2 regions of the Spirillospora sp. NPDC127506 genome follow, and region 1 is predicted to be linked to the other one. Evidence: predicted binding sites of a transcription regulator. Region 1 holds the regulator's gene; the other holds the start of a gene.
What was found. Region 1 encodes HspR, which represses chaperone genes until heat shock. Its sites were predicted from a motif close to ANTTGAGTCNNNNNGACTCAANT; they were not measured.
Positions count from the first base shown of each region.

Region 2: lon (endopeptidase La) is a predicted target of HspR. The motif match lies at 3,137-3,159, and genes of this name have one in related genera.

Region 1 covers NZ_JBEORG010000002.1:240,183-255,834, reverse strand. The annotation lists gene ABTW95_RS03830 (hypothetical protein) at 1-184, opposite strand, end outside; gene ABTW95_RS03825 (RNA polymerase sigma factor) at 181-786, opposite strand; gene ABTW95_RS03820 (hypothetical protein) at 913-2,091, opposite strand; gene ABTW95_RS03815 (RNA polymerase sigma factor) at 2,084-2,695, opposite strand; gene ABTW95_RS03810 (class I SAM-dependent methyltransferase) at 2,874-3,596, shown strand; gene dnaK (molecular chaperone DnaK) at 3,888-5,747, shown strand; gene grpE (nucleotide exchange factor GrpE) at 5,786-6,406, shown strand; gene dnaJ (molecular chaperone DnaJ) at 6,496-7,653, shown strand; gene ABTW95_RS03790 (heat shock protein transcriptional repressor HspR) at 7,657-8,103, shown strand; gene clpB (ATP-dependent chaperone ClpB) at 8,146-10,743, shown strand; gene ABTW95_RS03780 (hypothetical protein) at 10,763-11,215, opposite strand; gene ABTW95_RS03775 (lytic polysaccharide monooxygenase) at 11,712-12,500, shown strand; gene ABTW95_RS03770 (DUF305 domain-containing protein) at 12,485-13,084, shown strand; gene ABTW95_RS03765 (NAD-dependent epimerase/dehydratase family protein) at 13,248-14,243, shown strand; gene ABTW95_RS03760 (DUF6058 family natural product biosynthesis protein) at 14,283-14,897, opposite strand; gene ABTW95_RS03755 (DUF7800 domain-containing protein) at 15,188-15,652, shown strand, end outside.
Region 2 covers NZ_JBEORG010000019.1:100,144-115,795, reverse strand. The annotation lists gene ABTW95_RS19655 (nitroreductase family deazaflavin-dependent oxidoreductase) at 1-111, shown strand, start outside; gene ABTW95_RS19650 (VanZ family protein) at 108-581, opposite strand; gene lon (endopeptidase La) at 706-3,102, opposite strand; gene ABTW95_RS19640 (SDR family oxidoreductase) at 3,245-3,955, opposite strand; gene ABTW95_RS19635 (helix-turn-helix transcriptional regulator) at 4,059-4,898, shown strand; gene ABTW95_RS19630 (bifunctional helix-turn-helix transcriptional regulator/GNAT family N-acetyltransferase) at 5,481-6,407, opposite strand; gene ABTW95_RS19625 (DUF3817 domain-containing protein) at 6,483-6,830, opposite strand; gene ABTW95_RS19620 (hypothetical protein) at 6,886-7,242, opposite strand; gene ABTW95_RS19615 (citrate/2-methylcitrate synthase) at 7,304-8,518, opposite strand; gene ABTW95_RS19610 (hydroxymethylglutaryl-CoA lyase-like TIM-barrel protein) at 8,588-9,829, shown strand; gene ABTW95_RS19605 (SWIM zinc finger family protein) at 9,869-11,320, shown strand; gene ABTW95_RS19600 (hypothetical protein) at 11,317-13,956, shown strand; gene ABTW95_RS19595 (methylated-DNA--[protein]-cysteine S-methyltransferase) at 14,031-14,573, shown strand; gene ABTW95_RS19590 (oxidoreductase) at 14,595-15,506, opposite strand; gene ABTW95_RS19585 (glutathione peroxidase) at 15,633-15,652, opposite strand, start outside.

The DNA.
Region 1 (15,652 bases):
CGACCAGCCCGAGCCCCAGCCCGGCCGGCCGGCCGAGCCGGCGCCGTCCCGCCCGGGACGTCCGTGCGCGCCCGCCCGCCATCTCGTCCTCCAGCACGGCCAGCGCCTTCGCCGACGCCTCCGCCGACGGGGGCGGCGCCTCGCGCAGCAGGCTCCGGACCCGGTCCATCTCGTCCATGTTCATGCGGGGCTCTCCTCAACGATCAGCGCGGGGTCGGTTCCGCCGAGCGCCTCCCGCAGGCGGCGCCGGGCGCGGTGCAGCCGGGACGCGACCGTGCCCGTCTTCAGGCCGAGCGCCTGCCCGACCTCCTCGTAGGACAGGTCGGCCAGCGCCACCAGCAGCAGGACGTCCCGGTCGCCGCGCGGCAGCCGGGCGAGCGCGTCCGCCAGGTCCGCGCCCGCGCCGCCCGCCGTGACGCGCGCCGCGACGGCGTCCTCGTGGCCGTCGTGGAAGCGGTCGGCGGGCGTGCGCGCCAGGGCCCGGTACCGGCGGCCCTCGGCGCGCCGGTGCGACCCGATCAGCCGGGTCGCGATCCCGTACAGCCAGGGCCGGACCGTCCCGCGCTCGGGGTCGAACCGGCCGCGCCTGCGGAACGCGGCGAGGAAGACCTCGGCGGCGACGTCGTCCGCCGCGTCCGCGCCGAGCCGCCGCGCCGCGTAGCCGTGGATCGCGGGGAAGTGGCGGTGGAAGATCTCCGCGAACGCGGCGGGATCGCGCCGCGACCGCACGATCGCCTCCGTGTCGGGGTCGTCCCCGCCGGGATCCGGCGGGCGCTGCTGGGCCATGGAGTGATCCTCGCTGTGGGGGTGCTCGATTGCTCGGTCACCCCGTTCTCCGCCGAACCCCCGATCCGCCTTCGCGCCGGGACGCCCGGCCGCCCGGACACCGGGCCGCCGGGCGTCCGCACCCGGTCAGAAGGGCGGTTTCGCGGGCGGCTCCGGCACGGTGTCCGTCCAGCCCGTGTCCCGGACGATCCCGTAGCTGATGACGAACCCGGGTTCCCGGTCCCTGTACGGGCCGCCGGGCGCGGTGAGGACCCTCTGCGTCGCCAGCACCCCGCCCGTGGCCCGGTCGAAGATGATCTCCTCGCGGCTGCCGAACTCGCCCTGCTCCTCCGGCGGCGCCCCCCACTCGGCGGTGATCTTCGTGGTGCTGCTCGCGGACGCCAGCGCGACGCCCTTGCGGCCCAGCGGGTCGGCGGTCTCGCCGATCGCCGTGATCCCGGGCTGCGCGGCCAGCGCCCGGATGAACGCGGCGCGCACGTCCGGCGGGACCGGCGAGCCGCTCAGGACGCGCCCGACCAGGAGCACCTTGTTGCGGGGCCCCATCACCGCCTCGCGCTTCTGCCTCCGCATCTCGGCGAGCTTCCGTTCGCGCTCGTTCGTCGGCGGTTTCGCCGGCTCCCGGCTCTCGTCCGGGTCGAAGAACATCTCGGCGAGCGCCCCGGGGTCGGCGGGCAGGGCCAGGATGTCCTCGGTGGTCCTGTCATCGTTCAGCCACGTGCCGCCGCCGTGCGGGTCCGGGGCGTTCGCCCGCCATGGCGTCCTCGACGTGTCGTAGGTGTAGTAGTGGTCGTTCGACCAGACCCGGAACTTCGCCGGGGAGCCGGCCTTCCTCCACAGCCTCTCGTCCCGCGGGGTCAGGGGCCGGGCCGGCAGGTCGCGGCCGTAGAACGCCTCCCCCGTCCCCGCCTTCGCCCCGGCCCATCTGAAGGACTCGAAGTGCGCGCCGACGATCGCGTAGCCGCCGGTCTTCGCCCGGACGATGTACGACTGGCCGTCGATCCGGTCGGAGAACCAGTACGTGCCGGTCGGCTGGGCCGCGGCCTTCTCCGCCGCCGCGAGCACGGCCTGCCGGCCGAGATCGACCCGGGACGGCGGGGCCGGCGAGCCGGATCCGGTGACGGTGACGGCTACGGCGACGGCCGCACCGGCGGCGACCGCGCCGAGCCCGGCCTTGATCCGCCATCCGTGGCGCTTCCGGCGGAGCCCCGGCTCCGCCAGCACCCGGGCGCGGGCCTCGGTCATCTGCCGCGGGGTCGGCGGCTCGGGCTCCCCGTACGCCTCGCGGATCATCTGCAGTTCATCCATGGTCGTCCCGCCCTTCGCGCATCGGGTTCGTCCCGCCGAGTGCCTCGCGCACCTTTCTCCTGGCCCGGCTCAGCCGCGACCCGACCGTCCCGTAGGGGATGTCCAGGGCCGCCGCGACCTCCTCGTGGGTGAGGTCGGCGAGCGCGACCAGGAGCAGCACGTCGCGTTCGCCGGACGGCAGGCCGGCGAGCGCGGCGGCCAGCCGCCCGCGCAGCCCCTGGGCGCTGACCCGGGCGTCCACGCGGTCGGCGTGCCCGCCCTCGTCCCGGACGGGACCGAGCCGCGAACGCGCCCGCAGCCCGCGGACCTCGTCGCGCCGGTGCCTGCCGATGACGTTGGTGGCGATGCCGTACAGCCAGGTCCGCACGTTCGCCCGCGCCGGGTCGTAGCGGTCGCGGTGGCGGAACGCCTCCAGGAACGTCTGGGACGCGATGTCGGGCGCGGCGTCGGGGCCGAGCCGCTTGGCGGCGTACCCGTGGATCTCGGCGAAGTGGGCGTCGAAGACCTCGCCGAACCGTTCGGGGTCGTGCAGGGAGGGCCGCGCCGCGGCCGGGCCGGCGGGAGGCCGGTCCGGCCGCGCCGCGGCGAGGGGGTTCCCCGTCATGTGGTGCCTTTCCGTCGCGCGGATGGCGGTCGCAGACGTATCACCCGGAGCCTCGCGCCGCTTTCGTTCCCGGCCCGCGCCCGCCGGACGCGGTGGGCGCGGGCCGCGCGGTGGCGGGCGCATTCGCCGGGGGCGTACGGCATGCCGAGTCCGGGCCGCGTCAGTACGATCTTGAGCCATGGGACGGGCCCGTTATGGTGTCGATGCCCCAGGCGCCCTGATCGGGCAGATATCGGGCGGCCTCGCCGGCTCGCTCGTCGCCGCGGGGCTACTGGCGGCCGGCTGGTGGATCGGCTGGATCGTGCTCGCCGGCGGGCTGTTCGGCTTCGCCTCCGCGGCCGTCTACCTGCACACCACCCTGCGCGGCAAGTTCGCGGTCTGGGCCCGGGAGCTGCGGCGGCTGGAGCTGGACGGCGGCGAGCGGGCGCTGGACCTCGGCTGCGGGCGGGGCATGGTGCTGATCCAGGTCGCGAAGCTGCTGCCGCGCGGGCGGGCCGTCGGGATCGACCTGTGGCGCGGCAAGGACCAGTCGGGCAACACCGGCGAGGTGGCGCGGCGCAACGCCGAGGCCGAAGGGGTGTCCGGCCGGGTGGACCTCGTCACCGGCGACATGCGCTCGCTGCCGTTCGAGGACGGTTCCTTCGACCTGGTCGTGTCGAGCCTCGCCGTCCACAACGTCCCGGACGCCGAGGGCCGCGCCCGCGCGGTCGCGGAGGCGTACCGGGTGCTCGCCCCCGGCGGGCGGCTGCTGCTGGCCGATTTCCAGCACGTCCGGGACTACGCCGCCGAGCTGCGGGCGCTGTCGGGCACCGAGCCGGCCGTCCGCGGTCTCGGGTGGCGCTTCTGGTACGGCGGCCCGTGGTTCGGCACGCGCATGGCGACCCTCCGCAAGCCCGGCTGAGCGGCCCGCGGGACGTGCGGAGGAGACGCTCCTCCCAGCGGGTGACGGCGGCCGGCCCGGCCCTCCTCCATCTGGTCGATATGTGAATCGACGGGCCCGTTCGGGGAACCGGAATACGGGGCTCAATCGTCCTGTTGTAGAGGTCGTCAGCAAAGTTGAGTCGGGTACGCTCAAGTCATTTGACAGCGGGGCGGGCGTCCGGGCAACCTTGCGGGCAGAGAAGACGAACCGGCCGCGCCCTGGGGGCGACCGGGGCTGCGATAACCACCGGAAACGACGGAGGACGAGAACATGGCACGTGCGGTCGGCATCGACCTCGGGACGACCAACTCGGTCGTCGCGATCCTGGAGGGCGGCGAGCCCACGGTCATCGCGAACGCGGAGGGGTCGCGGACCACGCCGTCCGTCGTCGCCTTCGCCAAGAACGGCGAGGTTCTGGTCGGCGAGGTCGCCAAGCGCCAGGCGGTCACCAACGTGGACCGCACCATCCGGTCGGTCAAGCGCGAGATGGGCACCGACTGGAAGACCAAGATCGACGGCAAGGACTTCAACCCGCAGCAGATCAGCGCGTTCGTGCTGCAGAAGCTGAAGCGGGACGCCGAGGCGTACCTGGGCGAGACCGTCACCGACGCGGTGATCACGGTTCCCGCCTACTTCTCGGACCACCAGCGGCAGGCCACCAAGGAGGCCGGCCAGATCGCGGGCCTGAACGTCCTGCGCATCATCAACGAGCCGACCTCGGCGGCGCTGGCCTACCACCTGGAGAAGGAGAACGAGGCCACCATCCTGGTCTTCGACCTCGGCGGCGGCACGTTCGACGTCTCCCTGCTGGAGGTCGGCGACGGGGTGGTCGAGGTCAAGGCCACCAGCGGTGACAACCACCTGGGCGGCGACGACTGGGACAACAAGATCGTCGACTGGCTGGTGGACAAGTTCAAGAACGCCAACGGCGTCGACCTGTCCAAGGACAAGATGGCGCTGCAGCGGCTGCGCGAGGCCGCGGAGAAGGCGAAGATCGAGCTGTCCGGCTCCTCCGAGACGCAGATCAACCTGCCGTACATCACCGCGTCCAGCGAGGGCCCGCTGCACCTGGACGAGAAGCTCACCCGGGCCGAGTTCCAGCGGATGACCTCCGACCTGCTCGACCGGACCAAGGCGCCGTTCCACTCGGTGCTGAAGGACGCCGGCATCTCGGTGAGCGACATCGACCAGGTCGTCCTGGTCGGCGGCTCGACCCGCATGCCCGCCGTGTCCGACCTGGTGAAGGAGCTGACCGGCGGCAAGGAGCCCAACAAGGGCGTCAACCCGGACGAGGTCGTCGCGATCGGCGCCAGCCTCCAGGCCGGCGTGCTCAAGGGCGAGGTCAAGGACGTCCTGCTGCTGGACGTGACCCCGCTGAGCCTCGGCATCGAGACCAAGGGCGGCATCTTCACCAAGATCATCGAGCGGAACACCACGATCCCGACCAAGCGGTCGGAGACGTTCACCACCGCCGACGACAACCAGCCGTCCGTGGAGATCCAGGTCTACCAGGGCGAGCGCGAGATCGCCGCGTACAACAAGAAGCTCGGCACCTTCCAGCTCACCGGTCTGCCGCCGGCGCCGCGCGGCGTCCCGCAGATCGAGGTCACCTTCGACATCGACGCGAACGGCATCGTGAACGTCAGCGCGAAGGACCAGGGCACCGGCAAGGAGCAGTCGATGGTCATCACGGGCGGCAGCGCGCTGCCCAAGGAGGACATCGAGAAGATGGTCCGCGAGGCCGAGCAGTACGCCGAGGAGGACCGCAAGCGCAAGGAGGAGGCCGACGTCCGCAACCAGGCCGACACCCTCGCGTACTCGACCGAGAAGTTCCTGCGGGAGAACGACGAGAAGGTCCCGGCGGAGCTGAAGACCGAGGTCAACGACGCGGTCGCCGAGGTGAAGAAGGCGCTGGAGGGCACCGACGTCGACGCCATCAAGGGCGCGACGGAGAAGCTCGCCCAGGTCAGCCAGAAGATGGGCGCGGCCATGTACGCGCAGAGCCCGGACGGCGCCCAGGCGGGCGCCGAGGACCACGGTCCCACCGCCGACGCGCAGGGTCCGCAGGACGACGAGGTCGTCGACGCGGAGATCGTCGACGACGACAAGCCGAAGGGTGATGCATCGTGACGTCCTCTCCCAATGAGGGTGAGGAGAAGGAGGGCCCGGTGATCCGCGACAAGCGGCGCATCGATCCCGAAACGGGGGAGGTCCGGGTGCAGGCGGGGGGTTCGCCTGCCCCGGAGGCCCCGGCCGACGGGGGCGACGGCGACGGCAAGGCCGAGCAGGGCGGCGAGGAGGTCGCCGAGCTGCGCAGGCAGCTGGCGGAGCGGCTCGCCGACCTGCAGCGGCTGAAGGCCGAATACGACAACTACCGCAAGCGGGTCGAGCGCGACCGGGTCGCGGTCCGCGAGCAGGCCCTCGGGCAGGTGCTGTCCGAGCTGCTCCCGGTCCTGGACGACATCGGCCGCGCCCGTGATCACGACGAGCTCACCGGCGGGTTCAAGTCCGTCGCGGAGAGCCTGGAGGCGATCACTGGCAAGCTCGGCCTGGTGCGGTACGGGGAGAAGGGCGAGCCCTTCGACCCGACCGTGCACGAGGCGCTCATGCACTCGCTCTCGGCGGACGTGACCGAGACGAGCGTCGTGGACGTCCTCCAGCCCGGCTACCGGATCGGCGAGCGCATCCTGCGGGCGGCGCGCGTCGCGGTGGCCGACCCCGACCCGGAGGCGGGCTCGGACGAGCCCGCCGACGAGCCGGACGGCCCGGACGCGGAATCGGGCGAGTGAGCCCCGCGGGCCCGTCCCCTTCCAGGGGGCGGGCCCACTACGGGGGATGAAGGCAAGCAGTAAGTGGCGATAGCAGAAGGCGGGGCGCCGTGAGCACCAAGGACTACCTGGAGAAGGACTACTACAAGGTCCTCGGTGTCGCGAAGACGGCCTCACAGGAGGAGATCAAGAAGTCCTACCGGAAGCTGGCGCGCAAGTACCACCCGGACGCCAACAAGGGGGACTCGGAGGCCGAGGAGCGCTTCAAGGAGGTCTCCGAGGCGTACGACGTGCTGTCCGACGAGAAGCGCCGCAAGGAGTACGACGCCGTCCGGTCGATGCCGGGCGGGTTCCGCGGCCAGCAGGGCGGCGGGTTCGGGTTCGACCTCGGCGACCTGTTCGGCCAGGGCGGCACGCAGCCGGGCGGCGCCGGGGAGCGCATCGGCGACCTGTTCGGGGGCCTGTTCGGCCGCGGCACCCGCACCACGGGGACGACGCGGCGCGCCCGGCGCGGCGCGGACGTCGAGACCGAGGTGACGCTGTCGTTCGGCCGCGCCATGAACGGGGTGACCGTCCCGATCAAGCTGACCAGCGAGGCGGCGTGCAACGCGTGCCGGGGGACGGGCGCGAAGGCCGGCACGGTCCCGCGGGTGTGCCCGAACTGCGAGGGCACCGGGCACGAGACCCGCAACCTCGGCAGCTTCGGCTTCCAGGAGCCGTGCCGGGAGTGCCGCGGCCGGGGCCTCGTCGTCGACGACCCGTGCCCGGTCTGCCACGGCAGCGGCCGCGCGACCGGCACCCGGACGATCCAGGCCCGCATCCCGGCGGGCGTCGCGGACGGGCAGAAGATCAGGCTGAAGGGCAAGGGCGCGCCCGGCGAGAACGGCGGCCCGGCCGGCGACCTGTACGTGAACATCAAGGTGCGTCCGCACGCGGTGTTCGGGCGCAGCGGCGACAACCTCACCCTGACGGTCCCGGTGACGTTCCCCGAGGCGGCGCTCGGCGCCGAGATCCGGGTGCCGACGTTCCAGGGGCAGCCGGTCACGCTGAGGCTGCCGGAGGGCACGCCCAACGGCCGCAGGTTCCGGGTGAAGGGCCGCGGCGCGCCGCGGCGGGACGGGACGCGCGGCGACCTGCTGGTCACCGTCGACGTCCAGGTCCCGCAGAAGCTGGACGACCAGACCCGCGAGGCCCTCGCGAAGCTCCGCGCGGCGGGCGAAGGCGAGGAGCTGCGCGCAGGCATCATCCAGCAGGCCAGGCAGGAGTGAGGCATGGACCCGTTCGGCGATGACACTCCGGTCTACGTGATCTCGGTGGCGGCGCAGCTGTCCGGGCTGCATCCGCAGACGCTGCGGACGTACGACCGGATGGGCCTGGTGTCCCCGGGCCGGACGGCGGGCCGGGGGCGCCGCTACTCGATGCGCGACATCGTGATGCTGCGGGAGATCCAGCGGCTCTCCCAGGAGGAGGGCATCAACCTCTCCGGCATCAAGCACATTCTGGAGCTGCAGCGCGACAACGTGCGGCTCCGCGAGGAGCTCGCGAAGGCGCACGCCGCGCTGGAGGAGCTCGCCAACGAACTCGAGTCGACCCGTGCGGTCGCGGCGCGGCTGGCGCAGCAGCGGCGGCACGGCGGGTCCGCCGGCGCCCCCGGCGCCGACCTGGTGCCGATCCGCCGCACCGGCGTCGTCGTCTGGCACGAACGGCGCTCCGACTAAGCGAGTCTGGGCAACGCAGAGCACTTTCCACGGGGACGGGACATGGACTACAAGCTGACGCAGAAGAGCCAGGAGGCGCTGTCGGTCGCGGTCCGCAGGGCGGCGGCCGAGGGGCACCCCGAGGTCGAGCCGCAGCACCTGCTGGCGGCGCTGATCGCGCTGCCCGACGGGACGGCGGTGCCGCTGCTGGAGGCGATCGGCGCCGACTGGCAGGCGATCCGGCGGCGCGCCGAGGAGCAGCTCGCCGCGAAGCCGCGGGCGCAGGGGTCGACGGTGTCGTCCCCGCGGCTGTCCGCGCAGCTCCAGCGGTCGATCACCACGGCCGCGAACCGGGCGCAGCAGCTGGAGGACGAGTACGTCTCGACCGAGCATCTGCTGGTCGGCCTGGCCGCGGACGGCGGCCCGGCGGCGGGCCTGCTGAAGGAGTTCGGCGCGACGCCGCAGGCGCTGCTCGACGCGTTCGAGAAGGTGCGCGGCCACGCCCGCGTCACCAGCGAGAACCCCGAGGGCACCTACCAGTCGCTGGAGAAGTACGGCGTCGACCTGACCGCGGCGGCCCGCGACGGGCGGCTCGACCCCGTCATCGGCCGCGACGCGGAGATCCGCCGGGTCGTGCAGGTGCTGTCGCGCCGGACGAAGAACAACCCGGTGCTGATCGGCGAGCCGGGCGTCGGCAAGACCGCGGTGGTGGAGGGCCTCGCGCAGCGCATCGTCGCGGGCGACGTGCCCGAGTCGCTGCGCGGCAAGAGGCTCGTCGCGCTCGACCTCGGCGCGATGGTCGCGGGCGCGAAGTACCGCGGCGAGTTCGAGGAGCGGCTGAAGGCCGTGCTGAACGAGATCAAGGAGTCCGAGGGGCAGATCGTCACGTTCATCGACGAGCTGCACACCGTCGTCGGGGCGGGCGCGGCCGAGGGCGCGATGGACGCCGGCAACATGCTGAAGCCGATGCTGGCGCGCGGCGAGCTGCGCATGATCGGCGCGACGACGCTGGACGAGTACCGCGAGCGCATCGAGAAGGACCCGGCGCTGGAGCGCCGCTTCCAGCAGATCTTCGTCGGCGAGCCGACCGTGGAGGACTCGATCGCGATCCTGCGCGGGCTGAAGGGCCGCTACGAGGCGCACCACAAGGTGCAGATCAACGACTCGGCGCTGGTCGCGGCGGCGACGCTGTCGGACCGCTACATCACCTCCCGGTACCTGCCGGACAAGGCGATCGACCTCGTGGACGAGGCCGCGTCCCGGCTGCGCATGGAGATCGACTCCCGCCCGGTGGAGATCGACGAGCTGCAGCGCCAGGTGGACCGGCTGAAGATGGAGGAGCTGAACCTCGCCAAGGAGACCGACGAGGCGTCCCGGCAGCGGCTCGACCGGCTCCGCAAGGACCTCGCCGACAAGCAGGAGCAGCTGACCGCGCTCGTCGCCCGCTGGGACAAGGAGAAGGCCAGCCTGAACCGCGTCGGCGAGATCAAGGAGACGATCGACCAGCTGCGCGGCGAGGCGGAGCGCGCCCAGCGCGACGGCGACCTGGAGACGTCCGCGCGGCTCACCTACGGCGAGATCCCGGCGCTGGAGAAGCAGCTGGAGGAGGCGTCGGAGGCGGCCGAGCACCGCGACGCGATGGTCAAGGAGGAGGTCGGCCCGGACGACGTCGCCGACGTGGTCGCGTCCTGGACGGGCATCCCCGCCGGCCGGCTGCTGGAAGGCGAGACGGCGAAGCTGCTCCGCATGGAGGACGAGCTGGGCAAGCGCCTCGTCGGGCAGGAGACCGCCGTCCGCGCGGTGTCGGACGCGGTGCGCCGCGCCCGCGCGGGCATCTCCGACCCGGACCGCCCGACCGGCTCCTTCCTGTTCCTCGGCCCGACCGGCGTCGGCAAGACCGAGCTGGCGAAGGCGCTCGCGGAGTTCCTGTTCGACGACGAGCGGGCGATGACCCGCATCGACATGAGCGAGTACTCCGAGAAGCACTCCGTCGCCCGGCTGGTCGGCGCGCCGCCCGGGTACGTCGGCTACGAGGAGGGCGGTCAGCTCACCGAGGCCGTCCGGCGCCGCCCGTACTCGGCGGTCCTGCTGGACGAGGTGGAGAAGGCCCACCCCGAGGTCTTCGACATCCTGCTGCAGGTGCTGGACGACGGCCGGCTGACGGACGGGCAGGGCCGCACGGTCGACTTCCGCAACACGATCCTGATCCTCACCTCCAACATCGGGTCGCAGTTCCTCGTGGATCCGACGCTGGAGAACGGGGCCAAGCGCGAGGCGGTGTGGAACGCCGTCCGGAACTCCTTCAAGCCGGAGTTCCTGAACCGCCTCGACGACGTGATCCTGTTCGACGCGCTCTCCACGGACGAGCTGACCCGCATCGTGGACCTCCAGGTCGAGAAGCTGGCCGAGCGCCTCGCCGAGCGGCAGCTCACCCTCCAGGTGACGCCCGCGGCCCGCGAGTGGCTGGCCCTCACCGGCTACGACCCCCTCTACGGCGCCCGGCCGCTGCGCCGGCTGGTGCAGACGGCGATCGGCGACCAGCTCGCCCGCGAGCTGCTGTCCGGCGAGGTCCGCGACGGCGACGAGGTGGTCGTCGACCTGGACGAGGCCGCCGACAAGCTGACCGTCCAGCCGTCCCGGGGCCTGACCCTCACCAAGTGACGAGGCCGGCGCTCCGGGTTCACGGCCAGAACCCGTCGTCGCGAGCGACGACCGCGTCGGATGCCGTGCGCAGGAGCTCGGCCAGGTGGTCGTGCAGATCCTCGGCCGGGACGGCCTCGATGAGGGCCCTGCGCATGGCATGGTCGTGGTTCGCGGCGGCGGCCAGCAGGTACCCGACCCATCGGGCGGTCGGCGGCCTCTGGCCGGCGTCGGCAGCGATGGCGAAGTCGCAGGTGATGGGCACCTCCCGGACCCCCTCGCGGGCGGGCGCGGCGGGCGGCAGGCCGGCCAGGACGGCCTCGGTCCAGACCGTGACGAGCTGTTCGACCGCGACGGGTCCGCGGCGGACCGCGCGGGCGGTCAGGTCGCGGCCGGCGTCATCGTCGCCGTAGGTGGCGGCCGTCAGCGCGCGCCCGGCCAGCAGCCCGGCGTACCAGCGGACGGCGCGGTCGGCCAGTCTGCGCCGGATCATCACACTCCCGTCGACCGGGCCCGCGGCCCTCTCCGAAAGGCCGCACCGGGGGTACGGCGCCCGAGTCGCCGGCTGGGCGGCGGCGCCCCGTCCTCGCAGCCCGTGATCCACGACCATGCTCAATCGCACTCCGTCCGGATGAGGGCGGTCGACCGCGCCGCGACGAACGCGCTGAAGATTTCGCGGGCCTCTCGGTTCACAGGACCTCCTCGGTGGCGTCACCTCCTCAGACACGGCAGAGGCCCGGAACTATGCCGCCGCCGATGATTGCCTTCGGTGCTTCACCGGCCCGTGTGACCGGGGTCCGGCCGGCGCACCCGGTGCGCCGGTCCGCTTGTTTTCCCAGCTTGTCGGCCTGCGGCGGGCGGCCCGGGATGCTTTCACGGTCTCTTCGAGAATTATTAAAGTTTCTTTATGGATACTGCCAGTAGCGTCCCACGGCATTGCGGCGCACCGAAATCCGGTGGCCGCGGAACGACCGTTGGGAGTGTTCTTCATGCGCAGGTCCGTCGCCTACCCCCTCGCCGCCGTGGCGGCCGTCGCGGCGCCGGTGCTCGTCGCCGCACCCGCGTCGGCGCACGGCTACGTCTCCGCACCCCCGAGCCGGCAGGCGCTCTGCGCGACGGGGGCCGTCCCCGACTGCGGCCCCATCCAGTTCGAACCGCAGAGCGTCGAGGGCCCGAAGGGGCTGAAGAGCTGCGACGGCGGCCTCAGCCAGTTCTCGGTGCTCTCCGACGAGAGCCGCGACTGGCCGGCCACGTCGGTCGGCACCAGCGTCCCGTTCCGGTGGGTGTTCACCGCCCGGCACCGGACGTCCAACTGGGAGTACTTCGTGGACGGCACGAAGGTCGCCACGGTCGACGGCGGGAACCAGCAGCCGGACGCGGTCGTGACCCACAACATCGACCTCAGCAAGTTCAAGGGCCGGCACACCGTCCTCGCGGTGTGGAACATCGGGGACACGCCGAACGCGTTCTACAGCTGCATCGACCTGAACATCGGCGGCGGGGGCGACGGCGGTTCGCAGCCCGCGCCCACCGGCGAGCCGACCCGGGCCCCCGCCCCGACGACGCAGCCCACCACCCCGGCGCCGGCGAGCAGCAGCCGCCCGCCGGCGCCGACCGGGGAGCCCGCGTCCGGCAGAACGTGGAAGGCGGGCGAGACGTACAAGACGGGCGACGTGGTGACCTTCAACGGCGCCCGGTTCCGCTGCCGGCAGGGGCACACGGCGCTCCCCGGCTGGGAGCCGTCGCAGTTCACGCTGGCCCTGTGGCTGCCGCTGTGAGCGCCCGGCGCCGCGCGATCCTGCTGGTCGTGCTCGCCGCCGCCCTTCCGCTGACCGCCTGCGACGGCGACCCGGCGGAGACGAAGGCGGCGAGCGCCGCGTCCAAGGCCCCGTCCTCCGGGTACAACGACCAGGACGTGATCTTCCTGCAGATGATGGTCGCGCATCACGAGCAGGGGCTGGAGATGGTGCGGCTGGCCGCCGACCGCGCCGAGCGCGAGCAGGTGCGGACGCTGGCGTCCGCCGTCGACGCGACCCAGACCGAAGAGCTGAAGCTCATGAAGTCCTGGCTCGCCAAGTGGTCGAAGCCGACCACGTCGGAGGCGGCGGAGAACGCGCACCTGCACCACGGCGCCGCGCCCGCCACCGGCGCCAAGGAGATCGGCGCGCTGCGGAAGGCGAAGGGCGCCGGCTTCGAGCCCGCCTTCCTCAACCTGTTCATCGGGCACCAGGGCAGCGCGGTCGAGATGGCGCGGACGGAGCAGAGCAAGGGCGCCAGCTCCGACGCCAAGGCGTTCGCCGGCCGGGTCGTCGAGTCCCGGACGGCGGAGATCCGGCAGATGCTGCGCCTGCTCAACAGCTGACGGGCGGCGGCCCGTCCACCGGCCGCACCGGCCGGTGGACGGGCCGCCGGCGTCACACCTCCAGGTTCTCCTCGATGTCGCGGAGGCGGTGCCGGGGCGGACCGGTTACGCCGTGAGCGTGCAGGCGTTCCGTACAGTACGTACAGACTGCATAGTTCTGCCCATGAGGATGCTGATGCTGGGCGGGACGGAGTTCGTGGGACGGGCCATCACCGAGGACGCCCTTGCGCGCGGCTGGGATGTGACCGTCTTCCACAGGGGACGCCATGCGGCGCCCGAAGGCGTCGAGTCGCGGCACGGCGACCGCACCGCCGAGGACGGTCTCAAGGCGCTCCGCGACGGGGAGTGGGACGCGGTCGTCGACACCTGGTCGGCCGCGCCGTCCGCCGTGCGGGACACCGCTCGGCTGCTGCGCGGGCGCGCCGGGCGGTACGTCTACATTTCGAGCCGCTCCGTGTACCGGTTCCCCTCGCCGCCCGGGCTCGGCGAAGAGGCCGACGTGGTGGACGGCTCTCCAGACGACGGCGACGTCGACTACGCGGCCGCGAAGCGCGGTGGCGAGCTGGCGGCGCTCGACGCGTTCGGGGGCGGGGCGCTGCTGGTGCGGGCGGGCCTGATCCTTGGCCCGTACGAGAACATCGGACGCCTGCCCTGGTGGCTCACGCGGATCGCCCGAGGCGGCGCCGTTCTGGCGCCCGGTCCCCGCGATCTCGGCATCCAGTACATCGATGTCCGCGACCTCGCCGCTTGGACGCTGGACGCGGCCGAACGCGGCCTCAACGGCCCTTACAACCTGGTCAGCCCGCCCGAGCACACGACGATGGAGGAGCTGCTGCGAGCCTGCATACGGGTGACGGGGGCGAACGCCGACCTCGTGTGGACGGCCCCCGAAACGATCCTCGAAGCGGGCATCCAGCCGTGGACGGACCTTCCGGTCTGGCTTCCACCGGGCGAGGCCCACGACACCATGCACCGCAGCAACGTCACCAAGGCTCTCGAAGCGGGGCTGCGTTGCAGGCCCGTCCAGGACACGGTCGCGGACACCTGGGAGTGGCTCCAGTCGATAGGCGGCCAAGCACCGCAACGCCCCGACCGCCCCACGGTGGGGCTGGACGCCGGCAAGGAGGCCGAACTCCTGCGCTCATTCCCCACCGAATGAAAGAAAAAGAATTCGGCCATGAGCCACTAATAAATCCCGCTAGGCGATACGCGATGCCGCACGCGGGAAGCGGGTGCGCATCGCGACGATGCACCTGTCGCGGGAGGTGGGGCCGTTGAACCGGAGGCGGTCATAGGCCGTGAACGCGGGCTCCAACGCGTCGAGTTCGTCGATCAGAGCGTGCAGGCGCTCGGTCCATTCCGCCGAACCGGCATCCGGCTCGTCGGGCGCGGCGCTGATCGCGCCCGTCAGGTAATCCTTGCGCTGTATATTGGCCGGGGTGACCGAGTGCAGGCACACATACTGGCCGCTGATGTACGAATTCCACTCCTCCCTTCCCGCGGCCCGGTCGGCCCAGTGAGCGGTGAACCAGGCTTCGAGGCGGTCCACGCCGCCCGCTTCCTCGGCGAGTGCGAACAGATCGGCCGGCACCATTTCCGCTCCATCGGAGCGCAGGTATCCCGGAAGCGGCAGACGCCGCTCCAGCATCAACCGGCGAACCTCGTCGGCATCACGGCCCTGAGCGGCGCACAGATCCTCCAGAACGACGAATTGCGCGCTGACGTACGCGTCGTCTTCACCGGTCATCGGATGGTCCCCGTTGACTTCGCGGAACCGCGCGGCAATCTGCTGTTTCAGATCCGTCTCCGCCATGAGCATCCCTTCATCGTCGCCCGCGCGGGATCTGCCGAGCGCCGTTCCCCGGACGTTAGCAGCCATATATTTCGGCCCCCGCCGAACTATCCGGGAGCGTGCGGCCGCATCGGCCCTGGCTCCGGATCGAAGCTGTCCATTCTCAGGGTGAAAAGCGGGCATGCCGAGGGCGGCCGGACGGTGCCCCGGGCGCGGGTGGCGCGCTCGGCACCGGCCTTCGCGGCGTGCGCCGCCCCGAGGCCGGCCCGGCCGGGTAGACGCGGCGGGGTCCGGTCCGCTAGAGACGGTCTATGAGCGCATTGGTACTCGGGCCCCATCTCCGGCATGTGAGTCACCACACCGCGACGATCTGGGTGGAGACCGAGCGGCCCTGCGAGGTGCGGGTCGTCAACGAGGAGCACGGCGTCGACGCGTCCGCCCGGACGTTCACCGCGCACGGCCACCACTACGCGCTCGTGGAGATCGAGGGGCTCGCGCCCGGTTCGCGCATCCCGTACCAGGTGCTGACCGACGGCGAGGCCGTGTGGCCGGAGGACGACGGCTTCCCGCCGTCCCAGATCAGGACGCTCGGCGACGACGGGAACCTGCGCATCTCGTTCGGGTCGTGCCGCCGTTCGCCCGGCACCGTGGAGCAGTTCGGGTACGACGCGCTGTCCGTGTTCGCGGAGCGGCTGCGCACCGGCGGCGACGCGGTCGCCTGGCCCGACGTCCTCCTCATGGTCGGCGACCAGGTGTACGCGGACGAGCTGAGCGAC
Region 2 (15,652 bases), on a different contig from region 1:
GCGGAGCGCAAGGAGATCTGGCCCCGCCTAACAGCCGTCTGGCCCGTCTACGACAGCTACGTGGAACGAGCCCACCGCGAACTGAGAGTCTTCCACCTGACCCCGCGCTAGGAGCCGCGGAGGGATCTTGAGAGGCGGCGGCCAAGGAAGACGTAGGCGATCACCACGCCGGCGACGTTGAGGATGACGTCGTCTACGTCGAAGGCCCGGCCCATCACCAGGAAGCCCTGCACGGTCTCGATGGCCAGGGAGAGCATCCCGGTGAGGAGGGCCAGGCGTATGGGGCCGCGCAGGGTCGTCCAGACGACCGGGAGGAGCACGCCGAGGGGGGCGAGGAGCAGGAGGTTGCCGCCTATCTGGAGGGCGGCCTCCTTGGTGGGGCGGTCCAGGTAGAAGCGCAGCGAGCGGCCCGGATCGGTGTTGCCGCCCGCCTGGCCGTTGTCGTGCACGGGCGTCAGGGTGAGCCTGAACGCGAAGTAGAAGAAGACGCCGAGCAGGCCCAGCGCCACCAGGACGACGAGCACGCGCAGGGCGACGATGTACCACGGGACCCGTTCGCCCGGCGCCGCGGGCTGCCACATTTCCACCAACACCCGGCGGCAGGTCCCCGCCCGGTCCCGGACTATGCGCGGCACGGGATTACGGGCAGGACCGAATCCGGGCATGCGAACGCCCGCGCCGGACCGGCGCGGGCGTCCGGCTCCGTCAGGCCGCCACCGCGGTGGTGGCCGGCTCCAGGGCCAGGTCCAGCACCTCGCGGACGTCGCTGACGGTGAAGACCGTCATGTTCTCCAGCACCTCCGCCGGGACGTCCTCGAGGTCGGGCTCGTTGCGCTTCGGCACGATCGCGGTCGTGATGCCGAGCCGGGACGCGGCCAGCAGCTTCTGCTTCAGGCCGCCGATCGGCAGGACCCGCCCGGTCAGCGACACCTCGCCGGTCATCGCCACGTCCGCGCGGACCGGCCGCCCCGACAGCAGCGACGCCAGGGCCGTCGTCATCGTGATGCCGGCGCTCGGGCCGTCCTTCGGGATCGCGCCGGCGGGCACGTGGACGTGCACGCCGCGGTCCTTCAGGTCGCCGACCGGCAGCTCCAGCTCCGCGCCGCGCGAGCGCAGGTAGGACAGCGCGATCCGGGCCGACTCCTTCATGACGTCGCCGAGCTGCCCGGTGAGCGTCACGCCGGTGTCGCCGGTCTCCTTGTCGGCCAGCGACGCCTCGATGTAGAGGACGTCGCCGCCCGCGCCGGTGACCGCGAGGCCCGTCGCCACCCCCGGCACGCCGGTGCGGCGCTCGTTCCGGCTCAGCTCGACCTCCGGGGTGAACCTGGGGCGGCCCAGGTAGTCCTTGAGGTCGGCCGCGCCGACGTGGACCGGCAGGGTCGCCTTCTCCAGCGCCACGTTCGCGGCGATCTTCCGCAGCACGCGCGCGATCGAGCGGTCCAGGGACCGGACGCCGGCCTCCCGGGTGTACTCCGCCGCCAGCAGCCGCAGCGCGTCGTCGCCGAACGTCACCTCGGACGCCTCCAGCCCGGCCTTGTCGAGCTGGCGCGGCAGCAGGTGGTCGCGGGCGATGGTGACCTTCTCGTGCTCGGTGTAGCCGTCGAGCTCGACCAGCTCCATCCGGTCCAGCAGCGGGCCGGGGATGGCCTCGACCACGTTCGCCGTGGCGAGGAACAGCACGTCGCTCAGGTCGAGCTCGACCTCCAGGTAGTGGTCCCGGAAGGTGTGGTTCTGCTCGGGGTCGAGGACCTCCAGCAGCGCCGCCGTCGGGTCGCCCCGGTAGTCGGCGCCGACCTTGTCGACCTCGTCCAGCAGGACGACCGGGTTCATCGAGCCGGCCTCGCGGATGGCGCGGACGATGCGCCCGGGCAGCGCGCCGACGTAGGTGCGGCGGTGGCCGCGGATCTCGGCCTCGTCCCTGACGCCGCCCAGCGCGACACGGACGAACTTGCGTCCCATGGCCCGCGCGACCGACTCGCCGAGCGAGGTCTTGCCGACCCCGGGAGGCCCGGTCAGGGCCAGGACGGCGCCGCTGCGGCGCCCGCCGATGACGCCGAGGCCGCGCTCCTCGCGCCGCTTGCGCACGGCGAGGTACTCGACGATGCGCTCCTTGACGTCGTCCAGCCCGGCGTGGTCGGCGTCCAGGATCTCCCGGGCGCCGGCGATGTCGTAGGCGTCCTCCGTGCGCTCGTTCCACGGGATGTCGAGCACCGTGTCGAGCCACGTGCGGATCCAGCCGCCCTCCGGCGAGGCGTCGGACGACCGCTCCAGCTTGTCGACCTCCTTCAGCGCGGCCTCGCGCACCTTCTCGGGGAGGTTCGCGGCCTCGATCCGGGCCCGGTAGTCGTCCTCCTCGTCGGCGGGGTCGCCGTTCAGCTCGGCCAGCTCCTTGCGGATGGCCTCCTGCTGCTGCCGCAGCAGGAACTCCCGCTGCGTCTTCTCCATGCCCTCCTGGACGTCCTTGCGGATCGTCTCCGCCACGTCCAGCTCGGCGAGGTGGTCGCGCGTCCAGCCGATGAGCAGCTCCAGCCGCTCGGCCACGTCGAGGGTCTCCAGGACCTCGATCTTCTGCTCGTCGGTCAGGTACGGCGCGTACCCGGCGTTGTCCGCCAGCGTGGACGGGTCGTCGATCTTCTGCACGACGTCCACGACCTGCCAGGCGCCCCGCTTCTGCAGGATCGCGCTGACCAGGCCCTTGTACTCCTTGGCCAGCTCCTGGGCCCGCCCGGACGCCGGCGGCGCCTCGACCACGGTGCCCTCGACCCACAGGGCCGCGCCGGGCCCGGTGGTCCCGGTCCCGATCCGCACGCGCGACACGCCGCGGACGACCGCCCCCGGCTCGCCGGTCGGCAGCCGCCCCTCCTGCTCGATCACGCCGAGCGTGCCGACCGCGGCGTACCGCCCGTTCAGCCGGGGCACCAGCAGCACCCGCGGCTTGCTCGCCGACCGGATGCCCGGTCCCCGGGACTGGGCCGCCGCCCGCGCGGCCTCGATGGCCGCCCTGACCTCCGCGTTCTCGGACAGGTCGAGGGGAACCACCATGCCGGGCAGAACGACCCCGTCCTCCAGGGGCAGCACCGGCAGCGTCAGGGTTTCGCTCATGCTCAGCTCCAAGTCCGTCGACGACCCAACCTCAAGTTGAGTCATACACACTCAAGAAAACGGAGCACAAATTTGTTTCCGCAGCAACGTTCGCTCTGAGCGATCACCCCGCGCGGGCGGCCGGGAGCCGGGGGCCGGGCGGTCAGGTGAGGCGGTGGCCGCCGTCCACGTGCAGGACGGTGCCGGTCATGAAGGTGTTGGCCATCACCGATGTGAACGCTTGGGCGATGTCCTGGGGGGTGCCGATGCGGCGGGCGGGGAGGCGGGCGGCCAGGTCGGTGAAGGCCGCCTGCTTGTCCATGGCGAGCTGCTCCCAGATGGGGGTGTCGACCCAGCCGGGCGAGATGACGTTCACCCGGACGGGGGCCAGTTCGACCGCCAGGCCGTACGCCAGGGAAGCGAGCGCTCCGTTGGCGGCGGCCACGATCGTGTTCGAGCCGTTCGGACGGTAGGCGTTGATGCCCGAGGTGTAGGTGATCGACCCGGTCACGCGGCCGGCTCCGTGCTTGGCGACCAGCCAGGCGCCCAGGAGCTTGGCGTCCACGAAGGATCGGGCGGTCTGCGTGGGGACGTCGGCGGTGGGGCCGTACACGCCGGTCGCGTCCGCGGCCGTGACGGCCACGTGCTCCACCTTCCCCACGCGGGCGAACAACTCGGCCACGTCCTCCTCGCGGCCGATGTCGGCGCGCATCGTGCCGAGCTTCCCGTCCTCTTGCCCCAGTTCCGCTGCGGCGGCGGCGAGGCGGTCCTCGGACCGGCCCACGATGGTCACTTCCCTGCCTTCGGCGAGCAGCGTCCGGGCGAGGGCCAGGCCCATGCCGGAACCGCCTCCGATGATCATTGCGTCGGTCATGCGCCGAGTCTGCGCCGCCGCTCCGGGGGTCCGGAAGGCCGGGCGATACCTGGGTGCGACACGGCCACCCAGGACGGCGGCCTCCGGTGGCAGACTCGGAGGCATGAACGCGATGGCCGAGTTCCTGCGGGTCCGGCGGGGGCGGATCGGCCCCGCCGACGTCGGGCTGCCCATCGGGCCGCGCCCCCGGCGCAACCCCGGGCTGCGCCGCGAGGAACTGGCCGCGCTCGCCGGGGTGAGCGTCGACTACTACACCCGGATCGAGCAGGGACGCGAGACCTCGCCCAGCGACTCGGTGCTGGACGCGCTGGCCCGCGCGCTGCGCCTCAGCGACGACGAGCACGCCCACCTGCTCGGCCTCGCGGACAGGGTCGCCGGGCGGACGCCCCGCCGCCGGCCCGCGGCGCCCCGGCCCGTCCGCCCCGGCACGCTGCTGATGCTGGACTCGCTGCGGCCCAGCCCCGCCTACGTGCTCGACGAGGTCAACGACGTGCTCGCGGCGAACCCCGAGGGCCTCGCGCTGATGAGCGGGCTCGGCGACTGGCCGCCCGGGCAGCGCAACACGATCCGCTACACCTTCCTGCATCCGGCCGCGCGGACGCTGTTCGCCGACTGGGACCGGGTGGCCCGCAACAGCGTCGCGCACCTGCGCACCGCCGAGCTGACCGCCGCCGGGCCGGCCGCGGCGCTGGTCGCCGAGCTGTCCGCGGCGAGCGCGGAGTTCGCCGAGCTGTGGCGCCGGCACGAGGTGCTCGTCAAACGCGGCGGGGAGACCGCGTTCCGGCACCCGGTGATCGGGTCGCTGACCCTGGCCAACGAGGTGCTGGGCATCGCCGGCGGCGGGCAGCGGATGCTGGTCTACCAGGCCGAGCCCGGCACCGCCGAGCACGACGCCCTGGTGCTGCTGGCGATGGCCGCCGAGGACCTCAGCCCCCGCGGGTGACCGCCGCGCGGGCAATGCGCGGGCAAAGTCCGCTTCGTGATCTTGATTCTTTGCGCGGCGCGCGTTTACGCGCGCATGACGCGCGGGTACCTAACGCAACGAGATCGTGACACACGGTGAACGAGAGGTACTCGGGGCGGCAAAGCCCCAGGTCGAGAGCGAGGAGGCTGCCGATGCGGCGCACAGAGCGCGAGGTCCGGCCGGCCGTCCCCGCCTCCCCCTCCCCTCGCGGCCCGGTCCGTGCGGCCGAGGGCGTTCCCGGCGCACCGCCCCGCCACCCGTCCCCCAGCGGGCGCGGGGACGGCGGCGCGCGGCGACACACCTCGGGTCCTCGGCCGTACCGGACCGGCCCGGCGACCGGCTCACGGGCGCCGCACGGCGCCCTCCCCCCGCCGCCGGGCGGAGTCACGCCCGCCCGGCCGCACCGGAAGGGAGGTGGGAATCAGCCCCCAGAGGAACCGGCGGCACGCCGGTAGTGCACAGGCGGCCGGAACTCCGTCCGACCCCCGTCCCGGCCGCCGACGCAGTAAGGGATCGCTGCGGAACCGGCCCGTGGGGGCGCACCGCCTCCACGGGCCCGGCTCACAGCTTCTTGCGCCAGACCTGCCCGTGGACGACGTCCCCGAAGCGCTCCACGGGCGGCTCCTCGTCCTCCAGGACGAACCCGGCCCGCTCGTAGAGCCGGTGCGCCGCGCGCTGCAGCGCCGTCGTCCACAGCATGATCTCCGCGTAGCCGGCCTCGGCGGCGAAGCGGACGCACGCGTCGACGAGCGCGGCCCCGACCCCCGTGCCGCGGGCGTCCGGCTCGACGTGCAGCAGCCGGAGCTGCGCGACGTCCTCCTCCCGCTTGACGCAGAACACCGCGCCCACGCGGACGCCGCCCGACTCGGCGATCCAGGCGTTCTCCCGCTCCGGGTCGTGGTCGCGCACGTAGTCGGCGACGACCGAGGCGACCAGGGCCTCGTAGGTGCGGTCCCAGCCGCATTCCTCGTCGTAGAGCGCGCCGTTGCGCTCGACGACCCAGCCGAGGTCGCCGGGGCGCAGCGGGCGCAGGACCGGGCCGTCCTCCGGACGCGCGCGGTCGCCGAGGATGCCGTGGACGGTGCGCATCGCGGCGAGCAGGCGGCCGCGGTCGGCGGCGGGCAGCCCGTCCAGCAGCCCGCGGATCTCGGCGGCGGTCCGCTCGTCCAGCATGGCGAACACCTCGCGGCCGCGGGGCGTGAGCCGGGCGATCTGGCGGCGGGCGTCGCCCGCGGCGCGCTCGCGCACGACCAGGCCGTCGGCCTCGAACCGGGCCAGCATCCGGCTGAGGTAGCCGGCGTCGAGATCGAGCGCGCGGCGCAGCGCGAGGACCTCGGCGTCCTCCCGCTGGGCCAGTTCGAAGATCACCCGGGCCTCGGTCAGCGAGTAGGGGGACCGGACGAGCCCCTCGCCGAGGACCCCCATGACGCCTGTGTAGAAGCGGTTGAACGCGCGGACCGTTCCGATGTCCTCGGCGGTCACCTCCATGCTGCGACCCTCCTAACGTTTGACTGAGTCAAACGTATGCGAGGGAGGGCGCCGGGCACCAGCCCCCGGGGCGGATCAGACGCCCGCCTCGGCTCCCTTGCCGGCCTCGGCCCCGCCCTTGGCGGCCGGCAGCGCGCGCGCCTCGCGGACGATCTTGCGCTCGACGAAGAAGGTCATCAGCGGCACGACGCCGCCCAGCACGATCAGCACCATCCGGCCGGCCCGCCAGCCGGTGCGCCGCCACAGGTCGAAGGCCAGCGCCACGTAGACCATGTAGAAGAGGCCGTGGATCGGCGACACGATCGCCACCATCTCCGGCATGTCGGTCGGCCCGTACTTGAGGACCATCCCGATCGTCAGCAGCACCAGCAGCGTGCCGACGATCAGCGCCAGGATCCGGTACCTGGTGACCGCGCCTTCCACAGGAGCACACCTTTCGTTCAGCGGGCCGGCGCGCCGAGCGGGCCCGCGCGAGGGGTCAGCGGCGCCCGCGGCCCTCGGAGTTGAGCCGGGCGAGGTAGCGGTTGTAGGCCGCGAGGGCGGGGTCCTCTTCCTCGTGGCGCTTGATGATCTCCCGCTTGACCTCGGCCTCGGCGGGCTCCTCGACCACCTTGGGGGCGGGCTCGGAGCCGGCCCGCTCGTCCCGGATCATCTTGACCCACATCACGATCACGAAGATCGCGAAGATCGGCCATTCGAAGGTGTAGGCCCAGCTGCGGTCGTTGCCCGCCTGGGCGCGGTCGAACTGCCACCAGCCGAACCCGAGGAACGCGCCGCACAGCACGATGGCCAGGGCGTGCAGCCCTAGCCAGCCCGGGGTGAGGAAGCGTCGCACGGCACCGAGCCTACCCCCGCCTCCGCGCGATGCCGCCCCGACCCCGTGCCGGGGCGGGAGGTCAGCCGGGCGGCGGGCCCACGTAGACGGCGCGGGGGCGCAGCGGGCCCCGCCGGCCGTACTCCTCCAGCGCGTGCGCGAGCCATCCGGCGGTGCGCGCGACGGCGAAGACCGCCTCCCCGGCGCCGGGCACGAGGCCGGCGACCGCGCCGAGCGCCGCCAGCGCGAAGTCGACGTTGGGCTCGGGCAGGCGGCGGCGCGCGGCCTCGGCGAGGACCGCGTCGGCCGCGGCCAGCCGCTCGTGCCCGGGCGCCGCGGCGCGGACCAGGCCCATCAGCAGGGTGAAGCGGGCGTCGCCCGACTTGTAGACGCCGTGCCCGAAGCCGGGGACGCGCTCGCCCGCGCGCAGCCGCTCCCCGACCACCCGGGGCGCCGCCGCCGGGTCGGCGGCCTCGGCGATCAGCCGCTCCGCGCCGTAGGACGCGCCGCCGTGCAGCGGGCCGCTCAGGACGCCGAGCCCGGAGGCGACGACCGCGTACGGGTCGGCGCGCACCGAGGCGGCGACGCGCGCGGCGACCGTGGACGCGGCGAGCTCGTGGTCGGCGAGCAGGATCATGGCGGCCTCGAAGGCGCGCAGCAGGCCGGGTTCCGGCGGGTGCGGGCACAGGCGGGTCCAGAGCCGCTCGGCGATCCCGCCGCCCGCGGCGGGGCGCCCGGCGGCCGGCGGCAGCGCCTCGACGAGGCCGGAGATCAGCGTTCGCCCGGTCGCGGTGACGCCCTCGGGGTCGAGGTGGTGGCGCAGCGGGTCGGCGACGGCGAGCGCCGTGACGATCAGCTGGAGGCGGTCGAGCGGGAGGAGGCCGGCGGGCAGGCCCGACTGGGCGGCGACGGCCGCCGCGACGCCGTCCGCGCGGGGCCGCCAGGGCCCGGCGTCCGCGTCCTCACCGGTCCAGAGCCAGGCGGCGGCGTCCTCGAAGGTGCCGGTCTCCGCCATGCCCAGGGCGTCGCGTCCCCGGTAGAAGTGGCGGTCCGCGCCGAGCGCGGTGACCGCCGACTCGATCGCCTGCTCCCCCGGGCCGGGCGGGCGGCGCGGCTTCCCGCGCCGGGCCAGCTCCTCCACCTGGGCGGCGTCGAAGAGGCTGCGCCGCCCGTCCGGGGCGCGCCTGCGGCGCAGCACGCCCCGGCTCACGTACGCGTACAGCGTGGCGGGCTTCACACCGAGCCGCTCGGCGGCGGTCTTCGCGTCGATCCACCCGCTGACCTGGTCGTTCTCCATGTTCACCGGCTCTTCATATTGATTATCGTCAATATTGATACATGTAGATGACGGTGTCAATCTGAAGGCATGCCTCAGATTCACTTCCTGGACGTCACCAACCGCGACGGCGTCCAGACGGCCCGGACCGGGCTGTCCAAGTTCGGCAAGACGATGGTCAACTTCTACCTGGGACGGCTCGGCGCGGCGCAGTCGGAGATCGGGTTCCCGTTCCTGTTCCACGAGGCGCCCTACGTGCGGGCGCAGATCGCGCTGGCGGAGGCGGGCGCGTTCGGCGGGCTGCGGCTGTCCGGCTGGTGCCGGGGCGTCGCGCAGGACGTGGAGAAGGCCGCCGCCGTGCGCGCCGGCGGCGCCGGCCTGGCCCACTACAACCTGTCGATCTCGACGTCCGACTACATGATCGCGAACAAGTTCCGGGGCAGGCTGGACCGGGACGCGATCATCCGGGAGATGGTCGCGGCGGTCCGCGCGGCCAAGGCGGGCGGGGCGCGGACCGTCGGGGTCAACGCCGAGGACGGCTCCCGCACCGACGACGGCTTCCTCAAGGAGTTCGCGCTGGCCGCGAAGGAGGCCGGCGCCGACCGCGTCCGGTACTGCGACACCATCGGGGGCGACACGCCGGACCGGATCAGGGAGCGCTTCGCCGAGCTGGCTTCGGCCGTGGGGATGCCGGTCGAGACCCACTGCCACAACGACCTCGGCCTGGCGGTCGCCAACTCGGTGAGCGGGGCGCTGGGCGACCTGGACGCGGGCCAGGACGCGTGGATCAACACGTGCGTGAACGGGATCGGCGAGCGGTCGGGCAACGCCGACCTGCTGTCCACCATCCTCGCGTTCCGGCACGGGTTCGGGCTGCAGGACCGCGGCATCGAGATCGGCGACCCGATCGACCTGTCGTGGGCGCGGCGGTTCGCGCTGTGGGCGAGCTACGCGTTCGGCCAGCCGCTCCCCTACAACCAGGTCGGCGTGGGGCGGAACGCGTTCGCGCACGAGTCCGGCATCCACGCGGACGGCGCGCTGAAGGACCACGGCAACTACGAGCTGTACGACGAGGAGACCCTCGGCCCGTTCCCGGACGACTGGCACACCCGCCGCGGACGCGTCGTCCTCACCGGCGAGTACGGCGGCAAGGCCGGTTTCAGGCACGTCATGGACGGCCTCGGCGTCGAGCCGGTGGACGAGGACCTCTCGTTCAAGCTCGTCCAGCTGTGCAACGCCCAGACGGGCCGGCCGCTCACCGACGACGAACTCCGCCTGATCGGCGCCTACCCGCGGGAGTTGTCGCTGCTCTTCCCGGGGCAGCTCGGCTGATCGCGGGATTTGTCCGAGGGGCGCTCTACGTTCTGCGGCATGGCGAGCAGCACAGTGGCGGCCGGAGCCGCGCAGTCGTACACCTACACGCGGCCGTCCGGGCTGGACTCGGGCCTTCTCGGCCTGTCCACGTCCGGCGGGACGACGAGCAGCGGGCCGCAGGCGCACCCGCACTTCTTCAGCGGCGTGCTCACCCAGGCGGCCCCGGCCGCAGCGGCGCTGCTCGCGCTGGCCGACGTCGCCCAGACCCGGTACTTCCAGCCGCGGCCGACGTCCTTCCGCGACCCGGTCGTCACCTGCAACGGCGACCGGATCCGGATGGAGTCGTTCTCCGCGTGCGGCGGCGTCTACGCCAGGCTGGACGTGCTGGAACCGGCGCTGGACGGCGAGGTCCACGAGCGCGGCACGACCAACGTCGACGTCAACGGCCCCTTGCGCGAGGCCCTCGCCCGCGTCGGCGGGTCCGATCCGCTGCACCTGGCGGTCGGCGCCGAGGAACTCGCCGTGACCACGATGGACGGCGCGGTCGTGGAGAAGAAGGTGCCGCTGCCCGACCGGTGGCTCCGCGGGTTCGCCGAGGTCCAGGTCATCACGGCGGGGTTCGACCTCAGGGGCGAACTCAAGGGTCCGGACGCGGTGCGGTTCCTGCGGTCGCTGCCCAAGCGCGCGCGGGAGGCGCTGTGGGTGGTGCCCGCCGGGCGGACGATGCGGATGTCGTCCCGTCCGGTGCCGGGCGCGGTGTGCCTGGCGGGGCCCGACCGTCTGCGGACGATGCTGCCGCTGCTGCGCTTCGCCAAGGCCATGCGCGCGTACGGGCCGGCCGTCTCCAACGGCAGCGGCCCCGTGTCGAGCGTGTGGGAGCTCGAACTTCCTGGGATGCGCTACGTCCTCACCCTGTCTCCCCGGCATTCGCGCGGCTTCTCCGGTGAAGGCGCCGTCCTGGAGGACATCTCCACCGACCAGGCCGCCGGAGACGCCGACCTGCTCGGCGCGCTGCTGTCGTTCGAGCCGCGCGTGGAACCCGGCCTCCTGTCCGAACGCTCCGGACTCGGCCTCGCCCGGACGAGGGCGGCGCTGACCCAGCTCGGCACGTCCGGCCGCGTCGGCTTCGACACCGCCGAGGCCGCGTTCTTCCACCGGGAGCTGCCGTACGACCCGGCGCGCGTCGCCGCGCTCAACCCGCGGCTGCGCTCTGCGCGGGCGCTCGTCGAGGACGGTGCCGTGCGGTTCACCTCCGGCGACAGGGCGACGGTGCTCACCGACGGCGGCGAACGGGAGGTCCGCTTCGACGGCGACCGCGCCACCTGCACGTGCCCGTGGTGGTTCGACCATCGCGGTGAGCGCGGGCCGTGCAAGCACGTCCTCGCCGCCCGCATCGTCCGCCGCGAGGCCGGGCGGGGCGGGCCGGTCGGGCAGGGCGGGCCGGTCGGGCAGGGCGGGCCGGTCGGGCAGGGCATGGACACCGCGCGGGCCGCCGGGGCCGGGCGATGAGCGCGTGGGAGGGCGTCCGCGAGGCGGTCGCCGCCGCCGACCCGGAGCGGGTCGCACGCCTGGTCGCCGCCCTCGACGACGACGGCCGGCGCGCCCTCGCCGAGGAGCTCCCCGCCCGGCTGAAGGAGATGCGCGCGGCGTCGCCCTACGGAATCCTGGACCAGAGGATGAGCGAGCCCCTCGTCGTGGCCGGCGCGGGCGCCATCGGCGGGCCCGCCGCCGCGGCCTCGTGGATATGCCGCAGGGAGCTGCGCCCGTGGTGGAGCGCGGACGGCTACGCGGCCCTCTGCAGGGCGCTCACCGCGGTCACGGCCGGCCGGACGGACGCGTGGCGGGCCGACGTCGCGCACCGCATCGCCGCGCGGATCCGCGTGCCGGACGTCGACGGGATGCTCTGGCACGCGGCGGCGGCCCTCTGCAGGGCGGCGGGTGCGGCTCCCCCGGCCACCGACGGCTTCGTGGTCGGCTGGGCGAGCATCGGCGCCCGCCCCGAGGCGCTCGGCGAAGACCCGTTCCTCGGCGCGCTCCTGCCGAAGCTGTTCGAGGCGGACGGCGTGGGAGCCGCCCTCGCCGCCGACGCGACACGGGCGCGGTGGGACGCGACCCGCGAATGCACCTGGGCCGACTCGCTGTCCGGCCTGGCCCGCGCGGGGCGGATCGAACGCGCGGTCCTCCTGGACGGCTGCGTCAGCCGGTTCCTGCGCGGCGGCACCCCCCACGGCCTGCGCTGGTTCGTCCGGCTCCACGACGCCCTCGCGCCCACCGGCGAGGAGGCGGCCGCCCGGGTCCGCGACTACGTGCGCCTGCTGCCGGCCGCGCCGCCGACCGTGGCCGACCTGGCGCTGCGGCACGTCCGGCAGGCCGACGACCTGGGGCGCCTGGACGCGGCCCTGTTCGAGGAAGCCGCCGGCGCGCTGCTGTTCCGCCCCGAGAGGAAGCTCGTCCGAGCCGCGCTGACCTGGCTCGACCGGACGGCCCGCAAGCGCGACCGGGCCGACGCCACGGTCCGCGCCCTCACCGCCGCCTTCACCTCCGACGCGGTCGACCTGCGGGACCGCGCCGTGAAGATCGCGATCCGGCACGCGGCGCGCACGAGCGAACCCGTCCGCGAGGAGGTCCGGGACGCCGCCGGCGGCCTGCCCGCCGACCGGCGCGCGGCGATCGCGGCGGCGTTCGGCGAGGTCACGGCCGCCGCCGAAGCGGAGCCGCCGGCGGGTCCGCCGCCGTTCGTCCCGCGCGCGGCGCCCGCGCCCATCGGCTCGCTCGGCGAACTGGCGGAGGAGTTCGCCGTCCTGCTGCACACGGAGGAGGACTGGCCCGCGACCGAACGCTTCGTGGCCGCTCTGGTCGGGTTCGCCCACCGCGACCTCGCCGGCACCCGCGAGGCGCTCCGCAAGCACGCCGACGCCCTGGCGCCGTGGATCACGAGACCCGACGAGCACGTCTACATGCGCGGCTACGTCGCGGAGAGCTGGATCCAGTTCCCAGTGCAGACCCTGCTGCTCCCTGGCGGGACGCACAACCTCGCCGGCGTCTTCGCGGCCCTGGCCATGCGCCGCTCCCGCCCGGCCGGGTCGCTGAACGACCCGCAGCTGAAGGGGTTCCTCAGCTGGAGGCTGCACGAGATCGCGTCGGCCGTGGGGACGGCGCCGCTCCTCCTCGCGACCCCGACCGAGGCGAGCGGCCACATCGACCCGGACGTCCTGGTCGGCCGCCTCGAACGCCTTGAGGCGGCGGGCCGTGCGCCGGGACCGGCCGACCTGCTGCAGGCGATGCTCCGCGTTCCGCGCGAGATCGACCCGGCGGCCGCGGTGCGCGCCAAGGGACTGGCCTCCGACGCCGGCCGGGCGGTCGCGTCCTGGCTCGCCGCGGGCGGGCTCGCCGACCCCGTCGTCAGCTGCACCGTCCGCGACGCCCCGGCCGCGACGGCCGCCGAGCGCGCACTCCGGTTCCCTCCCCAGGTCCGGTCCATCGTGGAGATGCCCGGCGACTCCGCGATCGGCCGCCTGTGCGCTTTCCCCGAACCCGGCCGGCGGGGCCCCCGGCCCCACATGGACCACTGGCCGGCCGTCCTGCCGTCCCACCGCGACGTCGTCGCCGCGCACCTCGTCGCGTGCCTGGCCGGCGCGCAGGACGAGGACTGGAACCAGGGCGGCGTCATGCTGGGCCTGGCCGAGGCCGACGGCCCCGCGGGCTCCGCCACCGGGACCCTCCTCGCGTACACGCTGGCCCACCGCGGCCAGGACCAGCGGGCGAAGGCCGTCGAGGCGCTCCTCGTCCTCGCCGCCCGGGACGCGCTCCCGGCGGCCGAGACGGGCGCCGCCCTCGGCAGGCTCGCCGCGCTGGGCCGCATCCCGCTCCCCCGCACCCTCAAGGCCCTCACGGCCGCCGCCGACGCGGGCGCCTGCGCAGGCGTCTGGGCGATCCTCGCCGCCGCCCTCCCGCACGCCCTGCCCGCACCGGGCGAGCGCGCCCCGGCGGGCCTCCCGGCCATGATCACCCTGGCGGCCCGCCTGGCGGAGGTCACCGGCGCCGGGGGCCCCATCCCGGAGGTCGCGGACGTGGCGGCGCGCGGCGGATCCAGCCGCCTGGTCGAGGAGGCCGCCCGCCTCCACCGCGTCCTCACCGCAACCTGAGGACGTGTGCCGGTGTCCACGAAGATGTCGGTCCCGCATGGGACGCTGGACACACCGGGAAGGAGCGCCGCACCATGACCGAGACCCTCGCGTTCGGCACCGTCGACACCGTGCTCGGCCGCCTGCTCGTCGCGGAGACCGAGACCGGAGTCGTCTCGCTCGACTTCCGCGACACCCCGGCGGCGCGCGCCCGCGCGGCGAAGGCCACCGGCCTGCCGGTGGTGGACGCGCCCGGCCGCCTGGCCCCCGCGCTCTCCGCCCTGCGCGACTACTTCGCCGGGGACCTGAAGTCCTTCGACGTCCCGATCGACTGGCGGCTGACCTCCGACGCCCAGCGGCAGGTCCTCACGACGCTGTACGAGTCCGTCCCGTACGGGAAGGTCGTCACCTACGGAGAGCTGGGCGACCGCAGCGGCACCGGCGTCCACGCGCAGGTCGTCGGGCAGATCATGGGCAGCAACCCGATCCCCCTGATCGTCCCGTGCCACCGCGTCGTCGCCTCGAACGGCCTGGGCGGCTACAGCGGCGGCTCCGGCGTCGAGATCAAACGCTGGCTCCTCATGCTGGAGGGCTCCCTGCCCGCCACCCTCGACTGGGACATCACCCGCGCCCCGTGAACCCGCCCGCCGGCGGTCGGGTCAGGCGCGGGCGCTCGGATCGGGGGCGCAGGTGACGCCCGTGAGCGCCTCGGAGACCTCCCAGAGGCGCTCGCCGTGGCGGTTCGCCTGCGGGGGCGCGGGCACCTTCGCGGGGGCGCCGCGGTACTGGAGCAGCCTGGGGCCGTAGCAGGCGCCGCCCTCGACGTCCGCCGTCGCGGCGTACAGGGACGGCAGCGCGCCCGCGGCCGCGGACTGGGCCATCAGCGCGTTGCCGATGCCCATGGCCTTCTCCAGCAGCGCGCTGCCCTGCATCTTCGGGCCGGTCTGCTGGAGGTTCGTCGCGGCGTAGCCCGGGTGGGCGGCGACGCTGGTCAGCTCGGGGACCCGGCGGTCCAGCTCCTTGGCGAAGACGAGGTTCGCGAGCTTGGCCTGGCTGTAGGCGGTCCACTTGCGGTACCGGCGCTCGCCCTGCAGGTCGTCGAAGTTCAGCCGGCCCGTCCAGGCGAAGCCGGACGTCACCGTGACGACGCGGGCGGACGCGGCGCGCAGCGCGGGCAGGAGCAGGCCGGTCAGCGCGAAGTGGCCGAGGTGGTTGGTGCCGAACTGCATCTCGAAGCCGTCGGCGGTGGAGCGGCGCGGGATGGCCATGACGCCCGCGTTGTTGACGAGGATGTGCAGCGGGTCGGCGCCGTACCGGGCCGCGAACCCGCGGACGGACGACAGGTCGGCGAGGTCGAGCGAGCCGAGCGTGAGGTCGCAGCCGGGCGCGGCGGCCCTGATCCGGTCGTGGGCGGCCTGGCCGCGCTCGGCGCTGCGGCAGGCCAGCACGACGGACGCGCCGTGCCGCGCGAGCTGCAGCGCGGTGTGGTAGCCGATCCCGCTGTTGGCCCCGGTGACGACCGCCCGCCGGCCGGAGAGGTCGGGGATGTCGTTCGCCGTCCAGCCGCCCATGGGCACCTCCGCGTCCTGTCGGACATCACAAGCTAGACGGGGCATCGAATAGAGCGCAAACGCGCTCCGCTGTGGCGCGATTCACACCTGGCCCGCACCGCGCCGCAGCGGAGGGCGCGGCCGCGCTCAGGCGGGGAGGTTCTTCT